DNA from 3 places in the Bacillus sp. H1a genome. Region 2 is predicted to be linked to each of the others. Evidence: predicted binding sites of a transcription regulator. Region 2 holds the regulator's gene; each other region holds the start of a gene.
The links. The regulator Rex, encoded in region 2, represses fermentation and respiration genes when NADH is low (regulators of the CRP and FNR family bind a similar motif). The targets are predictions, from matches to a motif close to TTGTGAAATATTTCACAA.

Region 1 (5,162 bases), on a different contig from region 2:
TCTTATTGACTTGCCCCGAACCGCCATATTGTGCAGCGTCACTGTTTAAAACTTCGTTATAATACTCGAAATCTGGTACACCTACTTTATAGTTTTCATATGTAGCTTTCGTAAAATTACATACGACAACTAACGCATCTTCTTGCTTATCCCCTTGGCGGATAAACGAGAAAATACTTTGCTCATTATTATTAGCATCAATCCACTGAAATCCTTCAGGTGAATGATCAAGCTGCCAAAGTGGTTTTGAGCGCTTATACAATGCTATGAGCTCTTTAAAGTAATCATGCATATAACGATGCATTTCAAAATCATGTAAATTCCAATCTAACTCTTCAAGGTCTTTCCACTCATCAAATTGCCCGAATTCTCCACCCATAAAGAGTAATTTCTTACCTGGATGAGTAAAGAAATATCCATATAATAAACGAAGTTGGGCGAACTTATCCCAGTAATCTCCCGGCATTTTATTTAATAACGACTTTTTCCCATGAACGACTTCATCATGAGAAAGCGGTAATATGAAGTTTTCAGAGTAAGCATATAGTAAAGAGAATGTCATTTTCTCATGAATGTATTTCCGGTACTCGGGTGCACATTCCATATATTTCAGCACGTCATTCATCCAGCCCATATTCCATTTGTAATTGAATCCAAGTCCACCCTCGTATGTTGGAGCTGTTACAAGTGGCCAAGCTGTTGAATCTTCTGCTGTCATAAGAAAGTCTTCATCTTCTGCAAACACAGCTTCATTTAACTCTCGTAAGAAAGACACAGCGTGTTCATTGCTTTGCTCTTTTCCTTCTTTATTCCAGTACAGCATATTCGCAACTGCATCTACCCTGAAACCATCAATATGGAAATACTTCATCCAAAATAACGCATTTGAAATTAAGAAATTACGTACTTCCCTCTTTCCTAAATCAAAATTAACAGTTCCCCATACCCGGTTTTCTTGTACATCTATATCTTTATATTCATAAGTCGGTGTCCCATCAAATAAATATAAACCGTGAGCATCTTTACAAAAATGCCCCGGCACCCAATCTAAAATGACACCGATTCCATATTTATGACATTCGTCGACAAAATACATCAAATCATGTGGCGTGCCGAATCTACTTGTTGCTGCATAATATCCCGTTCCTTGATATCCCCAAGAACGATCATATGGATGCTCAACAAGCGGCATAATTTCAATATGTGTAAATTGATGTTCCACCACATACGGAATGAGTTCCTCGGCCATTTCTCTGTAAGAATACAGATCTCCATCTTCTTTCTTTTTCCAAGAACCGAAATGTAATTCGTAAACTGTCATCGCTTCTTTATAAATCGACTTTTTCTTTCTCTTACGGACCCAGTTTTTATCATTCCATTCATATCCCTCTATATCAAAAACTACAGATGCCGTATTTGGTCTTACTTCTGCATATACTGCATAAGGATCCGCTTTTAAAATAACGTCACCGTCCATCGTTTCAATCGCATACTTGTATATTTCCTTCTCTTCAATATGCGGTACAAACAAGGACCAAATCCCCTCTTCTGTCACTTGTAGCATCTTATGTTGCTCATAATCCCATTCATTAAAATCTCCAACAACACTCATTGCTTTAGCATGAGGAGCCCATACTGTAAATCGTACACCTCGCATCCCATCTTCCGTCACAATATGTGCCCCAAAGATGTTATAACTGTCATAGTACTTTTCTGTATGAAACTCATCTCGTTTCACTTCTTCACACTTTATTACATCCAATATGCTCACCTCACTAAGATGACAGAAATTTTTAACACTTTATCATTTCTGCGAAAAACTGAAATATCCTTGTTATTTTTTAAAAAATATACGTTTTTTTCTTAAAAATGTTGAATTTTTTTCATATTTCTATATAAAATATCGAATTTTGACGAATATTCATTGCAAACGCTTCATTTTCCTCAATATTTATTTTATTGATTTCTCTCCGTTTTTCACGCTATTTTCCATGTAAAATACAAACAAATTAATCTGCCATAAAATAATATTTCTCTACATTTTTTGTCACAAATTTTATTGAAATGAAAAATTCATAAGCATATACTCGTTCTCAATAAAGAACTACAATTCATTAGTTGAAGGAAACATTACGCCTGAAGCATTCGTAAACGAACGTGGATATTTAGATGAAAAATTCGATTATACGAAACTTGATGCAAAAGTATATGCTACTGATGCTTATCGCCATAAATACGAAAGTAAATTAGACAAATATAGCTTCTTCAGCATAAACGGACTTCCTGTAAATAAAGTGAAACTTTAATCAGTGGGGGTTTTGTTCATCCCCCACTGATTATTAGTTGAACCAATCGGGCGTTTACGGGCAGTTGATCTCCCACCTAACTTCCTCGCATTCTCCGAATTTTGAGGTGGGAGTCTTACTGCCCGTTAATGCGGGATAAACGTGACTATAACTTCTATGTAGAAGTGCCAGGTCATTTAACAAGCCGTCTAACAACGAAATTAGGTAGTGAAAAAGATGGTAAATTGATCGGGCAATATTATTACGCTCGCCCAGATCAAAACCTTGCAGGCGATGTAAATGGAGACAAAGTCATAGATATTAAAGATGCTGAAATTATCGCTAGTAACTACGGTAAAAAAGGACTGGCTGTAAAAGACGGTGATCTTAATAATGATGGCATCATCGATGAAAAAGACATTCGCTTCGTTGAAAAGAGCTTCTTGAAAAAAGACCCGATGCAGCAAAATCACAAACACCTGTAGAAAAATCAAAAAGCGGTACACTGGCAGATATTTTAAAGAAATTAGGACTAACACCGAAAAAATAACACATAAAAGCACTCTATTCGAAAATAGAGTGCTTTTTTCTATAAACGACCCTTCTCCAGCAACAGGGGTATATTGGGGATATACAAGGGAAACCGGAAAAGGAATTTATATTCATTTAGCAATTATTATAGTACTGGTGCCATTGTTTCTTTTAATACTTTTACAGAATGAGCGAATTTCGCTTTTTCTTCTTCGTTTAATTCAAGCTCTACGATTTCACGTACACCTTCGCGGTTAATAACAGCTGGAACACCTACGTAAGCATCTTTCTCACCGTATTGACCTTCAAGGTATGCAGATACAGTTAATACGCTGTTCTCGTTGCTTAAGATTGCTTTAGTTACGCGTAGTAGTGACATACCGATTCCGTAATAAGTTGCGCCTTTACGTTCGATGATATGGTAAGCTGCATCGCGTACATTTTCAAAGATTTTATCTAAATCTTCTTGTTTGTATTGTTCGTTGTTCGCTAAGATTGTTTCTAGCTTTTGTACACCTACAGTAGCGTGGCTCCATACTGGAAGTTCAGTGTCACCGTGCTCACCAACGATGTAAGCATGAACGTTACGTGGATCTACATCTAAGTAGTCACCTAACATGTAGCGGAAACGAGCAGAGTCTAAAGTTGTACCAGAACCGATTACGCGCTCTTTCGGTAAACCAGATTCTTTCCAAGTTACGTAAGTTAAAATATCAACTGGGTTAGTTGCGATTAAGAAGATTCCATCGAATCCGCTATCCATAATACCGCGAACGATTTGTTTAAAGATCTTTGTATTTTTCTCAACTAAGTCTAAACGAGTTTCACCTGGCTTTTGTGGTAACCCAGCAGTGATAACAACTAGATCTGCATCTTTACAATCTGCATAGCTACCGCTCCAAACTTTTGTTGGTGCTGGAGAGAATGGTACCGCATGGCTTAAGTCCATTGCTTCCCCTTCTGCTTTTGCTTCATTAACATCTACAAGTACGAATTCTTCAGCTACACCTTGGTTGATCATTGAGTAAGCGTAACTACAACCTACAGCTCCTGTTCCTACTAATACTACGCGATTGATACCTTTTTTCATGGTAATTTCCCCTCTCTATTGTTCACATCTATTTTTTATTATTGTTTAAGTAATTAATTAAAATACTAATTTAATGTTGTTTAACTTCTTTACATTCATATTGTAGCACGGATTATTGTGAATTACTTCACAAATTATGACCTATTTGTGAACTTTTTCACATAGAGTGTAAAATGATTAAATCAAGTGTGGAATCAATCTCAATGAAGATGGTTTATAAAGATTGTGAATCGAAATAAACAAGTTTAATTACCACTTTAAAAATGAAAGGTGTTCTTTCTTTTTTCAATATATCGCTTCCTTTCCATATAAATAAACAGCCTGTTAATGCGAAAAGGAGGAAATAAAGTGAAACTTTAATCAGTCGTTTTGTTTGCATTTCCTTTTTCTAAAACCACAGAAAAGATAAGTACTATAGTTAACACCATAATAAACCTTATTTCACTTCCATCACTTATAAAAAATGAATACAAAGTATAAATTAAAATTAATATTCCATAAATAATTTTGTGCAATGAACTCCCCCCTTTTTGCCGTATATATTTTAGTGTAAAAATTTAATTCAAGCCCTATATCAAAATGAAAATAAAAAGCACCTGTGATATACACAAAGTAATTTTCTCTTGTCAATTTATCTATTTTCTTTTTATAACTCAAACTTCTTCGAATCTTACTTTTAATAATCTCCTGTACTTAAAAGAGTGCACTGTTAATACTGTTTTAATCATTTTGTATTGCCTTCCTTTTGTTTGATTACTTGTATCATAAAACAAGTATCTGAAGTTGATATGTAGTCTATCTAGAGTGTATGTAAATTTAAAAAATCTCTAATAAAATGTTTATGTTGTAACGTTACCACCAAAACTATTGCTCCAAACACCATGGTTTGAAGAGATAGTACCCCATGTTCTAGCCTCAATTCCTCCTACAGTTCTATATTGAGGAAAACTAGTTGATCCCTATAATATAAAAAGAGCACCACTTTTTGGATGCTCTTCGTTATAACTATATATTATTTAATTTCCTTCATTTGTTGGTACCATTTTTCCTTGTTGAGAGCCTGTACCTTCTGTTCTTTCAACAGATTTTGCACTCTCTGGTTTTTCAAGGTTTTCCATTTCAAATACAGGATTTGATTCTGTACCTTCCTTTATTGGTAAATTTTTTCCTTCTTGAGAATCCGTACCTTCTGTTCTTTCAACAGTTTTTGTATATTCCGATTTTTCAGGGTCTCCCATTTCAAATACAGGATTTGA
Region 2 (5,162 bases):
AAATATAAGACACACTGCCTTCATAGTCAGGTTGTTTGCGGTAACCCGGTAGAGACTCTCAAACCATATCATTGAGGATATATGAAGGATCGTTTTATATTATCTTCCTAGATTCTAACAATGAAGTATCAATATGGTCAAGAGAGAAAGCGACAAAATTCTACAGAAATTATTTTCCTTTTCTCAAAAACACAAAAAAACATCCGCTTCTATATAGAAGTGGATGTTTTTCGAGCGAACGGAATTACATCATTCCGCCCATACCGCCCATGCCCATGCCGCCCATGTCAGGCATTCCAGCAGCACCAGCTGGTTCTGGTTTATCAGCAACAACTGCTTCAGTTGTTAAGAACATAGCTGCAACAGATGCTGCGTTTTGAAGTGCAGAACGAGTTACTTTTGCTGGGTCTACGATACCAGTCTCAAGCATGTTTACCCATTCGCCAGTAGCTGCGTTGAAACCAACGCCTACTTTTTCGCCTTTTAGACGCTCTACAACTACAGATCCTTCTAGACCAGCGTTGATTGCGATTTGACGAACTGGCTCTTCTAGTGCACGAAGTACGATGTTGATACCTGTTGCTTCGTCGCCTTCAGCTACGATAGAAGCTACTTTCGTGTATACGTTCATAAGTGACGTACCACCACCTGCAACGATACCTTCTTCTACTGCTGCACGAGTTGAGTTAAGTGCATCTTCAATACGAAGTTTGCGCTCTTTTAACTCAGTTTCAGTTGCCGCACCTACTTTAATTACTGCTACGCCACCTGCAAGTTTTGCAAGACGCTCTTGTAATTTTTCACGATCGAATTCAGAAGTTGTTTCTTCTAATTGCGCACGGATTTGACCGATACGAGCTTCGATTTGTTGTGCATTTCCAATACCTTCAACTACAGTTGTGTTTTCTTTCGTTACAACAATTTTACCAGCGCGTCCTAAAGATGCAACTGTAGCAGATTTTAAGTCACGTCCTAATTCTTCAGTGATTACTTCGCCACCAGTTAAGATTGCGATATCTTCTAGCATTGCTTTACGACGGTCACCAAATCCAGGAGCTTTAACAGCTACTACATTGAATGTACCACGAAGTTTGTTCACTACTAATGTAGCCAATGCTTCGCCTTCTACATCTTCAGCAATGATAAGAAGTGGTTTACCTTGTTGTACCACTTGCTCTAATACTGGTAAGATTTCTTGAATGTTAGAAATCTTCTTATCAGTAATTAAGATGTATGGGTTATCAAGAACTGCTTCCATTTTGTCAGAATCAGTAATCATGTAAGGAGATGCATATCCACGATCAAATTGCATACCTTCTACTACGTCTAATTCTGTTGTGAATCCTTTAGATTCTTCTAAAGTAATAACGCCGTCGTTACCAACGCGCTCCATTGCTTCAGCGATTAATTGACCTACTTCTTCGTCAGCAGCAGAAATAGCAGCTACTTGTGCGATTGAAGATTTACCTTCGATTGGTTTAGAAATCGTTTTTAATTCTTCAATTGCAACAGTAACAGCTTTTTCGATACCTTTACGAAGACCCATTGGGTTAGCACCAGCTGTTACGTTTTTTAAACCTTCACGAATCATAGCTTGCGCCAATACAGTTGCAGTTGTCGTTCCATCACCAGCTACGTCATTTGTTTTACTAGCAACTTCTGCTACTAATTTCGCACCCATGTTTTCGAATGCATCTTCTAATTCGATTTCTTTTGCAATTGTTACACCATCATTTGTAATAAGTGGTGAACCGAATTTTTTCTCAAGTACAACGTTACGACCTTTTGGTCCAAGTGTTACTTTTACTGCGTTTGCAAGAGTGTCGACACCGCGAAGCATCGAACGACGTGCTTCTTCACTAAATTTAATATCTTTTGCCATAATAATTGACCCCCTTGAATTTTTAAATGTATATAATTAACCAATAATTGCTAAAATGTCACTTTCACGTAAAATCAAGTAGTCTGTACCTTCGTATTTCACTTCAGTACCTGCATATTTTGAGAAGATGATAAGATCACCTGCTGCTACCTCTAAAGCAACACGCTCACCATTTTCAAGCACTCGACCAGTACCTACTGCAATAACTTTACCCTCTTGTGGTTTTTCTTTTGCAGTGTCTGGTAATACAATACCACTTGCTGTTTTTTCTTCTGCTTGAACAAGTTCAATTACAACGCGATCACCTAATGGCTTTAGCATGAACAATAACCTCCTCATTTTGTTATGTAAATTTTATTTATTAGCACTCAACTCTCCCGAGTGCTAACACACTTATAATAATAAATAATCTCAATTTCTTTTGCAAGTAAAAAAATCATAATTTTTTCGCAAATTACTATATAAACGTTTCTATATATAATTGTTGTTTCTTCTACTACCTTTACTATATGAATCGTTGTTTCCACTTCTCGTATGTTACAATATGAAAGACACCCTAAGTTGTTTTCGCTACACGTACAACTTTTTCCTGTCTCCTATTTCATTTTTAAATACAGATTTACAAAAAAATCATAATACGATTGAACGTTTATATCACAGATAGGATATTTACATGTTATCCTACCTTATCTCATACACTAGAGTTAGAAAGGATGGTTAAGCCATTTGAAGAAACAATATTGGTGGATTATCGTTACATACATTTTAATGCAGTTATCTGGGATTGTTGGATTACCACTTCTCCTAAAAACAGGACTCTATGATAATAGAGAATTTACCATTGAGGAAAAAGGTCAAATCATAACTGGCCATTGGGCAATCATTAGCTTCTTTATTGCATTATGTATCGTACTTTGGTTACTTAAAACAGATATTCGTGACCGGCATTTAGATAAAATGCGCTCTTCTGCTCCAGCTACAATTGGATGGATTATTATCGGGTTCTTCTTAGCACTGTTCTCACAAAGTATTGCCGGTATGATTGAAATGCGTTTATTAGGGATTACACCTGGATCTGAGAATACAGCAAGGCTTATGGACATCGCAAGAACGACACCTTGGTTCCTTATTGTTATATCTATAATAGGGCCTATTTTAGAAGAAATCGTATTTAGGAAAATTTTATTTGGCACACTTTATAAGAAGTTTAACTTCTTTATTGCAGCTATCATTAGTTCGCTTGTATTCGCGGCGATTCATTTTGATTTTACTCACTTATTGGTATACACTTCTATGGGGCTCGTATTCGCCTTTTTATACGTAAAAACGAAACGAATTATCGTTCCTATTGCAGCTCATGTTGCAATGAATACATTGGTTGCAGTCGCTCAAGTTGTAGTAAGTAATGAGCACATTCAAGAAATGATTAAAGAAGCTGAAAAAATGCAAGGCTTTATCGGAGGATTTTTAATATGAGAAACTCACCATTGTTCATGGCTGCATTGTACTTCCTTCTTGGGTGTGTCTTCACACGCTTCGCCATTACGAACGTGACAGATACAATCTGGAATATGTGGACAATACTATTTGCAGTTATGGCAACAATTGATTTCAATTTGGCACTTCGCCTTATCTTAGTCAAATTCACAAAGAAAAAACAATAATAAAACGCAGAGGTTGTCCCCTCTGCGTTTTATTGTGGATAATTTTTCAAAAAGTAAACAAGCGTTTGTAACTCTACAGCTAAATCAATATGATGAATTCTTATATTCTCTGACACATTTAATCGTGCTGGCGTGAAATTTAAAATACCATGCACGTTCGTTTCTGCCAATCTATCTGCCACAGCTTGCGCTACTGTAGCGGGTACCGTTAATATTGCCACTTGTATATCAGTTGATAAACGCTCCTCTAATTCATCTAAATGATATACAGGAATTCCTCCGATTTCTGTTCCAACTTTCTCTTCACTAACGTCAAACGCCATTTCAATTTTTGTATTATTGTTTTTCGTGAAATTATAATGTAAGAAAGCGGTCCCTAAATTACCTACTCCAATAAGCGCTACACGTGTAATATCATCTTGGTCAAGTGTTTCACGGAAAAATGATAATAAATAATTCACGTTATATCCATACCCTTTTTTCCCTAACGCTCCAAAGTATGAGAAATCTCTTCGAATAGTTGCGGAATCAACCTTTACCGCTTCACTCAATTCGGCTGATGAAACACGTTGCTTACCAGAAAGAGATAAGTTTTGGATAAATCGATAGTATAGAGGCAATCGTTTAGCAGTGGCCTGTGGAATTTTCTGCTGATCCATATAACCTCTCCTCTCTTCCTATCTTTATTCATATACTTGAATCAAATTCAGAAGTTTAGCACTCATGAATTTCCTTGTATAATAAAGAGAAGAAGTATTCTCTCTTTATTTTAAACTATACACTATTTTTAGTATGATTGAGAAATATAAACATGGCAAAGTTAAGAAATTATTTGAGGTGAAAACATTGATTTTATTACAAGTGAATGGACTTTCGAAATTATACGGTGCAGAAACAATTCTTGCAAACATAAAATTGGAAGTACAAACAAAAGATCGTATCGCATTAGTCGGCCGAAATGGGGCCGGGAAATCTACATTATTAAAAATAATTGCCGGAGAGTTATCTCATGATGGTGGTGAAATTATAAAGCCGAAAGATGTCTCAATTGGGTATTTAGCTCAAAATACCGGATTAGAAACATCTTTAACAATTTGGGATGAAATGTTAACCGTCTTTACACATCTACAGCAAATGGAGACGAAACTTCGAAGGCTAGAGCAAGAGATGGGAAAAGAAGAAAACTTTTCAAATGCGGCTACATATGAGAGATTATTAGCTGATTATGACCAATTACAATTAGATTATAAAGATCAAGGTGGTTATCAGTACGAAGCGGATATCCGCTCAATTTTAAGTGGTCTTGGCTTCCCAGTTGAAACGCACCAGACGACAATTTCTACATTAAGTGGTGGACAAAAAACACGCTTAGCTCTTGGGAAATTATTATTAACTAAACCAGACTTACTTATTTTAGACGAGCCTACAAACCATTTGGACATTGAAACACTAACGTGGCTTGAACAATATTTACAAGGTTATCCTGGTGCGATTTTAATCGTTTCCCATGATCGCTATTTCTTAGATAAACTCGTTACACAAGTATACGAAATTTCTAATAAGGAAAGCAGACGATTTGTTGGTAACTACAGTAAATATTTAGACTTAAAATCAGC
Region 3 (5,162 bases), on a different contig from region 2:
TAGTGGAACTATATTCATTTTGTTATATTGCATGCAAAGGATTTATCCAGATGGTCTTGGCGGAGGTGATGTGAAATTACTTTCGTTACTCGGATTTATAATAGGAGTGAAAGGTATTTTTATGACTTTATTTTTAGCATCTTTCTTTAGTCTTTGTATTTTTGGAATTGGTATAGCATTAAAGCGCATAAAAGTAAGAACCCCAATTCCATTTGGTCCTTTTATTAGCCTTGGAGCAATATGTTATGTGTTGGTTGTATATGCAAAATAGAAAGGAGCTAGAAAATGAATGTATATATGGATGATCAAAGAAGTTGTCCGTTCGGATATGTTCTGGCAACTACAGTAGAATCTGCGTTACAATTTGTTCGGAGTAATAAGATAAACATCCTTTCTCTTGACTTTAACATGGGATGGAGGCAAAAGAGCGGATTAGATTTTGTAGAAGCCTTTTGTACGGAAGGTTTATATGTTAATGAGATTCACCTTCATACAAATGATGTCATCGGTATGCACCAGATGAAGAAGAGAATTGAGAAAGCGAAAGAAAAAGGGGAAATTCATCCTCATATTGTCGTTAAATATGTAGGGAGTTAAAAACTCCAAAGTCTTACTTTGGAGTTTTTAATGTTTCATATGAGCTTGTAAAGGAATGATTTCCTCTGTTTGAGCGGCTACTAATTCAGTTTCTTCTTGCTTAACATCAGGTTCTTTCTTTGTTAAGTAATGATATACCATACCGACAAATACCGATCCGCCAATAATGTTACCAAGTGTAACTGGAATTAAGTTATGAATAGCACCCGCAAAAGAAATTGTATCAGGATGTGGTGATACTAAAGATAAAGCAAACAGTGATAAGTTTGCAATGCTATGCTCGTAACCAGATAAGAAGAATGTGAAAACAAGTAGCATCATCATCATTATTTTTGCTGTATCACCTTTTACTTGAGAAGGTAAGAAGCAAGCAAGACATACGAGCCAGTTACATAAAATCGCTTTAAAGAATAATTGCATTGTAGGTGTATTCATCTTTCCTTCAACTACTTTATTCATTAAGTGACCATGATCAATTGCTTGGAAAATTCCAGTTGCGTAAAATAGTAAGGCAAAGAATAAAGCGCCAGCTAAGTTACCTGCATAACAAGCAACCCAGTTGCGAAGTGTATCAGAAATAGTTGTTTCTTTTCTTAAAGTTGCCACTGTAAAGTACATTGTATTGCCAGTAAATAACTCAGCACCGCCATATATAATAAGTACGAGAGCAATTCCAAAAAACATGGATGCAGCTAAATAAGTTGCTGGTGAATTTGCAATATGAAAAAAGTTACCTAATTTAAAACATAGTACAATAATAAAACCGATATAAACGCCCGCAAGTGCAGCGCGAATGAAATATTGCATTGGATTTGTATCTAGCATTTGCTTTTTGCTCTTAGCCAGTTTTACAACGTAGTCTAATCCTTGTTCTAGCATGAGTAATACGCTCCTTTAATACATCGTCTATAAATACTCTTTATATGAATAAAGTACATGGATTTGTTCTCAGTTTCAATAAGTTTGTTCAATATTTCACAAAAAGGACATACATCTATGAAGGGAGCGTTTACAAAAGGCGGTATAATGGAATTTTTTCTAAAAATAGTGAGGAGTTTGAAACGAGAGAAAAAGAAAAAGCGCTATAATTACAGCGCTTTTTCGTCTAAATTCTTTTCGACTTTTACTTCTACCTCTTTTGAGAAGAACCAACCGCAAACTGCGATTCCGACTAATACGCTCCAGAATGTAAGTTTCCACGGAGTAGATTCTGGGAATGAGTGCGGAAGGACACCTAAAGCAGGGTGTGCTAGCGTATAAACTGCTAATTTTACACCAACCCAGCCTACAATTAAGAATGCTGCCGTTTCAAGTCCTGGTTTACGTTTTAATATTTGTACGAAAGCAGATGCTGCAAATCGCATAATGATTAATCCGATAAGTCCACCTACAAAGATAACGACGAATTGCCCAGTATCAAGACTACCAATCGTACCTAATCCTGTTTTCGGTAATGTCATTGCTAATGCAACAGCCGCTAAAATTGAATCAACTGCGAAGGCGATATCAGCAACTTCGACTTTAAATACAGTCCACCAAAAGTTCTCTTGTTTTTTCTCTGTTTCTTTTTCTTCTGTTTCTTCATGTGTATTCTTTTTAACGTACGTTTTAAATAAGTGATTACCAGCGATAAACATAAGGTAAATTGCACCAATCGCTTGTACTTGCCATACATCGACTAAGAATGAAATCATAAATAGCGATCCGAAGCGGAAAACAAACGCTCCTGCTAATCCGTAAAATAGTGCTTTCTTTCGTTTGTCTTCTGGTAAATGTTTTACCATAATTGCAAGAACAAGGGCGTTATCAGCTGCTAAAATCCCCTCTAGTGCAATTAGGATGAGTAATACCCAACCATACTCCAATAATAATGATACATCCATGTACATTCTCCTCTCATTTCTCTAAATTTTAAACAAGTGAAGAATTTCCCCACTGTTTAGATTCCCCATACTCCCGCGCATCAACGGTGGAAGGAATTAGTAAAAACAAAAAAGACCTCTGCCGTTGATAGGCAAAGGTCTTGCTAGACATATGTAATGAAAATGCCAACAAAGCCGGAAGAACTATGTTCTACGTAATGACGACTTTGTTTCCAAGAAATATTCTTGGACGCTACTCCCCTTTGGAGATATGTTATTGTATTTTCATTATATGGATAATTTATACGGTTGTCAACCTGTTAAAATATCTTCGTTTGGATATTTTATTTTTCTTTGCTTTTTACGTGCAAATGAAAAAGCTAATGTTAAAGGCCCCATTTTTCCAAAAAACATCATAAAAATAATAATTGCTTTACCGATAATTGTTAAGTGTGGCGTCAAATTCATGCTAAGGCCGACAGTTCCAAATGCTGAAAATACTTCAAAAGCACTCATTAATAGAGGAACTCGCTCAGTAATACTTAGAATTAAAATGGAAAGGAAAATAAACGAAATTGAAATAATGGTAATGGTTAATGATTTGACAATGAGCGTATCTTTAATGGATTTTTTAAACACGACAATATCATCTTGTTCTTGCAAAAATTTAAATACGCCAAAAAACATAATTAAAAAAGTCGTTAACTTAATTCCGCCACCAGTTGAAGCACTGCCAGCACCAATAAACATAAGAAGCATCATTAATAAAAGAGAAGGCCTTGATAATGCAGAGATATCCACAGTATTAAATCCGGCAGTGCGCGTCGAAATCGCTTGAAAATAAGCAGCCATACCTTCTTCAAATGGGGTAAAACCTCTCATAGAAAGTGAATTATGGAACTCGAATATAAAAATAAAAGCTGTAGCAATAATATTTACGATAAGAGTAGAAGTGAGCATAAGTTTTGAATGTAAAGTAAGGTTTTTAAAGTTTTTCTTTCTTTTTATATCTACGATAACTGTAAAACCGATCCCTCCTAAAATAATCAGGGAAGAAATAACGAGATTGACGAGAATGCTATGGGAGTGGGACGTTAAATTGTCGCTCCACACGGAAAAACCAGCATTGTTAAAGGCTGAGATAGAATGAAAAAAGCTATAATATATTCCTTTGGCAATCCCGTACTTTGGTACCCATTCAAAGGAGAGAAGTAAAGTGGCAATACATTCTACAGTAAAAGAAAATATAAATAATGCTTTTGCAAGGCGGATGATTCCGCCGACATTTGTTTGGTTTAATGCTTGTTGTAATAAAATCCGATTTTGAAGACCAATTTTTCTACCGAGCATAATTGCGATTAAAACGGCGAAGCTCATAATACCAAGTCCGCCAACCTGTATAAGTGTTAAAATGACGCATTGTCCAAACAAGGTAAATACTTTTCCCGTGTCCACAACACCAAGTCCTGTAACAGTACAAGCAGAAACTGTTGTAAATAAGGCATCGAGCCATGAAATAGACGTCGTTGTAGCAATGGGTAATTTTAATAAGCATGTACCGATGATGGATAACGTGATAAAAGATAGAGTAAGAACACGGGGAGGACTCATGCTAATGTTAATCCGTTTCATGTTACATATCGTTCCTTTCAATTTGTTCTTACTAGTATGTGAAAAAGCATTATTATGTATGTTAAAAAAGAAAGAGGCAGAGAATATCTGCCTCTAAGCCATATGTTATATGATTATCCACGTAATTGTTGCTGAGCTAAAGCAACAAGACGTTTCGTTACTTCACCGCCAACAGAGCCGTTAGAACGAGATGCTGTATTTGATCCTAAGCTTACACCGAATTCTTGAGCGATTTCATATTTAAATTGTTCAAGTGCTTGTTCTGCACCTGGAACTAATAATTTGTTTGTTTTTACCATGTTGATACACATCCTTCTTAGTAGTCCAGTTTATCCCACTATTGGCGGGCTGCCTATAAAAGCTCGATTGGTGAAGGCTAATAATCAGTGGTGATAAACAAATTACACGGATTAAAGCTTCACTTTATTTAAGTGCTATATAAACTGGTACCGTTATTTTATGTGGAAACGACGTACTCATACACGGAAGTAATCGGTGTGATTAGAAGTTCTTGGATAGAAAAAAGAGTAGCAAATTTGCTACTCTTTTTTCAGTATTGTCGCTGTACCTTCCACGACAATATCATCGGATTGATTATATATGTTTGTTTGCAATGTAATGATTTTTTTATCGTCACGTTTTTTAATAACTTCTGCCACAACGCGAAGTGTATCTCCGATTTTGACAGGAGCACGGAATGAAACGTTTTGTGATAAATAAATCGTATTTTTGCCAGGGAGTTTCGTTCCAAGAATGGTAGAAATAAAACTCGAAACGAGCATGCCGTGGGCAATACGTTCTTTGAACATTGTCGTTTTTGCAAAAGAATCTAAAATATGAATAGGATTTACATCTCCAGTCAATTTTGCAAAATTGATAACATCCTCATCCGTAATTTTTTTTGTTAGTGATGCTTGATCACCGACTTGAATCTCATCGTAACGAAGCTCCGGAACAGTTTGTGCTTCTTGAAATGGATTCATTTTGTCCTCCTTCTTTTCCATATCGAAAAATGTAAGCCATCTTGATGTAGTAGGAGGAAGAAAGAGTTTTGTTTGTGCTGCAGTTAGT

Region 1: the regulator Rex is predicted to act here: its motif matches at 4,022-4,039, upstream of U860_RS0112770 (L-lactate dehydrogenase).
Region 3: the regulator Rex is predicted to act here: its motif matches at 1,561-1,578, upstream of U860_RS0127160 (formate/nitrite transporter family protein).

The regions. Positions count from the first base shown of each region.
Region 1 is NZ_AYMH01000027.1:3,259-8,420, reverse strand. Features, by position in the region: gene glgB (1,4-alpha-glucan branching protein GlgB) at 1-1,762, opposite strand, end outside; partial or broken gene U860_RS0112775 (dockerin type I domain-containing protein) at 2,425-2,835, shown strand; gene U860_RS0112770 (L-lactate dehydrogenase) at 2,962-3,906, opposite strand; gene U860_RS35900 (hypothetical protein) at 4,263-4,421, opposite strand; gene U860_RS0112760 (hypothetical protein) at 4,923-5,162, opposite strand, start outside.
Region 2 is NZ_AYMH01000035.1:5,884-11,045, forward strand. Features, by position in the region: purine riboswitch at 4-105, opposite strand; gene groL (chaperonin GroEL) at 245-1,882, opposite strand; gene groES (co-chaperone GroES) at 1,919-2,203, opposite strand; gene U860_RS0116360 (type II CAAX endopeptidase family protein) at 2,609-3,358, shown strand; gene U860_RS0116365 (YdiK family protein) at 3,355-3,546, shown strand; gene U860_RS0116370 (redox-sensing transcriptional repressor Rex) at 3,576-4,205, opposite strand; gene U860_RS0116375 (ABC-F family ATP-binding cassette domain-containing protein) at 4,393-5,162, shown strand, end outside.
Region 3 is NZ_AYMH01000070.1:53,672-58,833, reverse strand. Features, by position in the region: gene U860_RS0127170 (A24 family peptidase) at 1-271, shown strand, start outside; gene U860_RS0127165 (cyclic-phosphate processing receiver domain-containing protein) at 286-597, shown strand; gene U860_RS0127160 (formate/nitrite transporter family protein) at 625-1,476, opposite strand; gene U860_RS0127155 (TerC family protein) at 1,686-2,480, opposite strand; yybP-ykoY riboswitch at 2,560-2,733, opposite strand; gene U860_RS0127150 (TrkH family potassium uptake protein) at 2,772-4,091, opposite strand; gene U860_RS0127140 (alpha/beta-type small acid-soluble spore protein) at 4,205-4,390, opposite strand; gene U860_RS0127135 (MaoC family dehydratase) at 4,631-5,074, opposite strand.